Regions from separate parts of the Xenorhabdus griffiniae genome, predicted to be linked through region 2. Evidence: predicted binding sites of a transcription regulator. Region 2 holds the regulator's gene; each other region holds the start of a gene.
What was found. Region 2 encodes PurR, which represses purine synthesis genes. Its sites were predicted from a motif close to CANGCAAACGTTTGCNTG; they were not measured.
Positions count from the first base shown of each region.

Region 1: gcvT (glycine cleavage system aminomethyltransferase GcvT) is a predicted target of PurR. The motif match lies at 884-901, and genes of this name have one in related genera.
Region 3: WDV75_RS01010 (NCS2 family permease) is a predicted target of PurR. The motif match lies at 857-874, and genes of this name have one in related genera.

Region 1 is NZ_CP147737.1:3,533,942-3,536,151, reverse strand. It holds gene ubiI (FAD-dependent 2-octaprenylphenol hydroxylase) at 1-632, shown strand, start outside; gene gcvT (glycine cleavage system aminomethyltransferase GcvT) at 1,006-2,103, shown strand; gene gcvH (glycine cleavage system protein GcvH) at 2,126-2,210, shown strand, end outside.
Region 2 is NZ_CP147737.1:2,549,030-2,551,239, reverse strand. It holds gene punR (DNA-binding transcriptional activator PunR) at 1-389, shown strand, start outside; gene purR (HTH-type transcriptional repressor PurR) at 393-1,418, opposite strand; gene sodB (superoxide dismutase [Fe]) at 1,919-2,210, opposite strand, start outside.
Region 3 is NZ_CP147737.1:216,158-218,367, forward strand. It holds gene WDV75_RS01000 (MFS transporter) at 1-115, opposite strand, end outside; gene WDV75_RS01005 (TetR/AcrR family transcriptional regulator) at 216-755, shown strand; gene WDV75_RS01010 (NCS2 family permease) at 955-2,210, shown strand, end outside.

The DNA of each region.
Region 1 (2,210 bases), 980 kb from region 2:
GTGTTGCACGCCAAGTTTTCCACGGTGATGGAATACTGGCTTTCCTGCCACTGCCAGATCCTCACTTATGTTCGATTGTGTGGTCACAGCCGGCTGAATCTGCGCAACAGCGCAAATCTATGGAACCGACACTGTTTAATCGGCAATTAAGCGCGACATTTGATATGCGTCTTGGTCAATGTGAACTGGTCAGTGATCGACAAACTATCCCATTAACGGGGCGTTATGCCCGCAATTTTGCTGCTCACCGATTGGCGCTATTAGGCGACGCGGCACACACTATCCACCCACTGGCTGGTCAGGGTGTTAATCTTGGATTTATGGATGTGGCAGAACTGATAGGTGAATTGAGCCGCTTAAACCAGCAAGGAAAAGACATCGGTCAATATCTCTATTTGGGACGTTATGAACGTCGCCGTAAACACAGTGCTGCGGTCATGCTTGCAGGTATGCAGGGTTTTCGTCAGCTATTTGATGGCAATAACCCCGCTAAAAAATTATTGCGTGGAATTGGATTAACACTGGCTGATCACTTACCGGGAATGAAGCCGCAATTGCTTCGTCATGCCATGGGTCTTAATGACCTTCCTGATTGGCTGATCGCCCAAACCGCTTCGGTTGAAAAAATCTAATTCAGCCTATGAATTAGAATTAGTTTTTCTCATATCAGGCTAAAGTGTGTTAAGTCGATTTACTTCACACTTTAGCCTTTTTTCAACCTAAAAAGATTGTTTTTTGGCTATTTGTTAAAAATTTTGAGTATTTTTGTGCAATAAATCAGACAAAAATTCTGCATGGCAATCCGTGCCATTTCGGATTGCTGCGGCAATGCAGCTAATTTATTTTATGGTTCATTTCCTATTTCAGTGATAACTTCTGATCCCAAGGTATCGTTTGCGTGATTAACCGCTTCTTTGCTTCATGATCCAACACCTGCCGGTTAATGCGCCGTATGTTTTTTCAGGTCACGAATGTTTTCATGTCAAGAATGTAAAGAGGGAAATAATGTCAAAACACACCCCACTATATGATCAACATCTGGCATGCGGAGCACGCATGGTAGATTTTCATGGCTGGATGATGCCCCTGCACTATGGTTCACAAATTGACGAACATCATACAGTGCGTGCTGATGCTGGTATGTTCGACGTTTCCCATATGACAATTGTGGATCTACACGGTCCAGATTGCCGTGATTTTCTCCGCTATCTTCTGGCCAATGACATTGCCAAACTCACCGAACAGGGCAAGGCATTATATACCGCAATGCTAAATGCATCTGGCGGCGTCATTGATGATCTCATTGTCTATTTTTTCACTGATAATGCTTATCGCATGGTTGTGAATTCGGCGACCCGCGAGAAAGACCTGGCATGGATTTACCAACATGCTGAGAAATATGACGTTGAAGTTACCGTACGTGATGATTTGGCTCTGATTGCTGTCCAGGGGCCAAACGCGCAAGCCAAAGTGCAATCATTGTTAAGTGATGCGCAGAAGCAAGCGGTAACGGGTATGAAACCTTTCTTTGGCGTCCAATCGGGAAATCTATTTATTGCAACGACGGGTTATACCGGTGAAGCAGGTTATGAAATTGCACTGCCTAAAGAACAAGCGGCAGATTTTTGGCAACAGTTGTTAGCAGTAGGCGTGAAACCGACTGGATTGGGAGCGCGTGACACATTGCGTCTTGAAGCGGGCATGAACCTTTATGGTCAAGAAATGGATGAAACTGTTTCACCTCTGGCCGCCAACATGGGATGGACAATTGCTTGGAAACCGGAAGATCGCCACTTCATTGGTCGTGAAGCATTGGAAAGACAACGCGAAACGGGTACTGATCAGTTGGTTGGACTGGTCATGCGTGAAAAGGGAGTATTACGTGGTGGCTTAACGGTCAACTTCACTGATGATTCCGGTGAAATGCGTTCAGGCGTGATTACCAGTGGAACATTCTCCCCAACCTTAGGATTTAGTATAGCCCTTGCACGTGTACCGCAAGGTATTGGTGAACAGGCGGTTGTCCAGATCCGTAATCGAGAAATGCCCGTACAGGTTGTTAAACCGGGTTTTGTGCGGATGGGAAAACCACTTGTAGAGTGATAAAAACAAGGAGAAGGCAACGATGAGTCATGTACCAGTAGAATTGAAATATACAGAATCACATGAGTGGGTTCGCTCGGAAGGCAATGGTGAATATACCGTAGGTA
Region 2 (2,210 bases):
CAGAACACGAACTGGCAGTAATATCGGGAAAATTGAATGATGACCAAATGCGACCTTATCCCAGTTTATGTCTTGAAGACACAGCGCGCAGCTTACCTAAACGTGATACATGGGCTTTGGATAATCAGCGGCGATTGATTGTGCCTGATTGGGATGTTGGATTAAGTTGCTTGATGGATGGATTGTGTGTAGGCATGGTGCCTAAGCACCGTGCGCAACCGCTGATCCGTAAAGGCAAATTGATGACACTTGAACTTGAACAACCATTGCCTGACAGCCCATGCTGCTTGACATGGTCGCAAAAAAGCCATTCACCGGCATTAAGCTGGTTACTTGATTATCTGGGGGATAGCGAAACGCTTAATGCCGAATGGCTGCAAGAAAATTAACTGTCAGCGGCGATAATCGATAAAAGGTCCATCTGCAACAGAGCGCCGTTCAACAAGGCGTGGGTGGACTTCGATAGTTTGTACATCCTCACGTTTATTGACTATCCTGTCCAGTAACATTGAAAAGGCCATTTGCCCTAAACGCTCTTTGGGTTGGTGAATGGTTGTCAATGCTGGCGTAAAATAGCGGGCATTACGAATATTATCATAACCGATAATTGAAATATCTTGCGGAACACGCAAACCCAACTCATCAGCTGCACAGATCGCTCCCATAGCCATGACATCTCCACCACAGAAAACAGCAGTTGGACGATGTTTTTGATTCAGGATCTTATACATGGCTTGGTAACCGGACTCAGGTTCAAAATCACCTTGTACAATCCACTCATCCCGAATAGCGATATTGGCTTCTTTTAGTGCCTTAAGAAAACCTTGGTGGCGGCCTCCTCCCGTATTTCTTGCCAATGGTCCAGGAATGGATGCAATATCACGATGACCGCGTTCAATAAGATAACGGCCAGCCAGGTAACCACCATGAAAGGCATTATCAATAATTGCATCGGTAAAATCACCTCTGGATTCTCCCCAATCCATGACCACCATAGGAATATTACGATAGCCTTCCAACATACTCAAAAGTTGCTCAGGGTATTCTGAACACATTACCAGCAAACCATCTACTCGTTTTTGTGCGAGCATCGCGAGATATGCTTTCTGTTTATCAAGATTGTTATGAGAATTACATAAAATCAGGGTATAACCTTTGCTATAGCAGCTATTTTCAACTGATTCTATGATCTCAGCAAAGTATGGTGCTTCACTTGATGTTGCCAGCAACCCAATGGATTTGGTGTGGTTAACTTTTAAGCTACGGGCAACCGCACTGGGAGAATAGTTCAATTCTTTAATAGCGGCCCAAACTGCGGCCTTTGTATCTTCGGCGACGAAACGGGTTTTATTGATAACATGGGATACGGTTGTAGTCGAAACACCAGCGCGTTTGGCCACATCTTTAATCGTTGCCATGAAAAAAGGACTCCTGACCTTCTGGTCTAATTTATATACCCTTTATCTTTCTTTTCGGGTATAGCTATTTGTTAATCGTTTACCAATATATTTGTATACAGGGTGATGGTTGGCAATAATTTAGCGGTAAACCTTGAATTTTGTCTGATCTAGCTCAAAAGTGAAAGTAATAATCGATGCTATAAAGAGTATGGATTAAATCTTGCGGTATGATTTTTAGATAGTATGGCAAATAACCGCTTAAAATTTAGGATGTTGAGGTGTCTTAATTTTCACATTGAGGATGTTCTATGGATACAGATCTGAAATTGGGATTATTGGCCGCCAGTAGTGCATTAATCATGATTGTTTTTCTGGGGAGCCTCTGCCTGATCTGATCAAGATCTAAAAGAATTTGTAGCCCCACTTATCTTAAGGGCGGGTTTTCCAACATGTGCAATATCGCAAATAAAGGAAAAGCCCGCCCTTATTATTTCAAACTAGTATAAGAATTAATCTTATTAAGCTAAGTTTTCTTCAACAAAGTTCCAGTTGACCAGAGCCCAGAAGTGCTCCAAATATTGAGGGCGAGCATTGCGGTAATCGATATAATATGCGTGCTCCCAAACATCAACAGTCAGCACTGGCTTATCTTCGCCAGTCAATGGCGTTGCTGCATTAGAAGTGTTAACGATAGCCAAAGTACCATCAGCTTTCTTGACTAACCAAGTCCAACCAGAACCAAAGTTTTTCAGGGCTGCATCAGTGAATTGCTGTTTAAATTCAGCAAAAGAGCCGAAAGCATGACTGATA
Region 3 (2,210 bases), 2.3 Mb from region 2:
GTAAATCATGCGTCAGCCGTGGCAAAGCGGTGTATAGCACGGTCATATCAATAACAACTAAGAAAAGTGCACTGGAAATAATAGCGAGCACAAGCCAGCGGATATTCGATTTCATAAGCAAATTCACCAATGCGGTTCGGCAACCTTGTCGAACCTTGACTAAATTGTTGACGATCATTATAAATACATACGTATTTAATTAAAAGGAGGTTTGCATGGGACGACGTAAAACAATTGATCGGGAAGTTCTGTTGGATGCAGCGGAACACATTGTCACAACACATGGTGCTGCGGCTCTCACGATTGATGCGTTGGCGAAGGCAGTTGGCATTACCAAGGGGGGAGTACAATACAGTTTTAGCACAAAAGATGGCCTGATTGATGCGATGTTTGAGCGTTGGGAGGCGAGTTATAACGGACAGTTTCATGAAATTGCTGGAGATAACCCCCACCCGCTGACGGCCGTGCGCGCGCATATTGAAGCGACTAGTCGGTCGGATGAAGCATCAACGGCAAAGGCGGCGGGTTTAATGGCTGCTTTATTACAAACACCGGAACATCTTGAATCGACCCGTATCTGGTATCGACAACGCATAGCAGGCTTGGATACAACGACGGAAGAAGGTCGTCAGGCACGTTTGGCGTTTTTAGCTACAGAAGGGGCATTTGTTCTGCGCTTTTTTGGCTTAATGGATATGACAGAGGATGAGTGGAGAGACATCTTTAACGACATTCTTGCAGCTATGTCACCCTGAATTGCTTTTGCCAGATCAATAGCGGACTAATCGAATAAAATATCGTCGCAAAATGAATCCCCTCAAGAATCATAATGTTATTTAACCTATTGATTACACGCATCGCAAACGTTTTCTTTTTTTGCCATTTCAGGGTAACGATTTATATAGGTTTCCTGTAGGATAGGTCGAAAACTTCGTTTTTTGGGAAACAATATACATGAGCACAATAAATTCTGGCTCTGCTCATCGTCAGGGCTTGCTTCAGCGCGTGTTTAAATTAGGGGAACATGGCACGACAGTTCGTACTGAAATCATTGCCGGTTTAACGACGTTTCTGACGATGGTTTATATCGTCTTTGTTAACCCGCAAATTCTGGCGGTGGCAGGTATGGATATTAAAGCCGTATTTGTCACGACCTGTTTAATTGCCGCCGTTGGCAGCATTATGATGGGATTGGTAGCGAATCTGCCTGTTGCCGTTGCACCTGCGATGGGATTGAACGCGTTTTTTGCCTTTGTTGTGGTCGGTGCGATGGGTATTTCGTGGCAGGTTGCCATGGGAGCCATTTTCTGGGGGGCAGTGGGACTATTTATATTGACTCTCTTTCGTGTCCGTTACTGGATGATCGCCAATATTCCATTGAGCCTGCGTGTGGGTATTACCAGTGGTATCGGCCTTTTCATCGCCATGATGGGGCTGAAAAATGCCGGCATTATTGTGGCTAATCCCGACACGATTGTCTCAATCGGCAACTTTGCGTCCCATAATGTTTTGTTAGGAACATTGGGCTTTTTCATCATTGCCATTTTAGCGGCACGTAGTTTCCATGCGGCGGTGTTGGTTTCAATTATCGTGACAACCGGTATCGGCTTGCTGATGGGATATGTGGAATATCACGGTATTTTTGATTTGCCACCCAGTGTGATGAGTGTGGTAGGTAACGTTGATGTCAAAGGCGCACTGGATATTGCGTTGGTTGGTGTAATTTTCTCATTTATGTTGGTGAACTTGTTTGATTCTTCCGGCACATTAATTGGTGTGACGGATAAAGCGGGTATTGCCGACAGCAATGGCAAATTCCCGCGTATGAAACAAGCCTTGTACGTAGACAGTATCAGTTCGGTGGCGGGTTCTTACATAGGAACTTCTTCGGTTACCGCCTATATTGAAAGCTCGTCTGGCGTTTCTGTTGGCGGCAGAACTGGCTTGACGGCGATTGTCGTGGGTATTTTATTCCTGTTGGTGATGTTTATCTCTCCGCTGGCAAGCATGGTGCCTGCCTATGCCACAGCGGGAGCTTTGGTCTATGTGGGCGTTTTAATGACGTCCAGCCTGACAAGGGTAAAATGGAATGATCTGACCGAATCCGTTCCTGCTTTTATCACCGCGGTGATGATGCCATTTAGTTTCTCCATTACTGAAGGCATTGCACTGGGTTTTATCGCTTACTGTGCCATGAAATTGGGTACGGG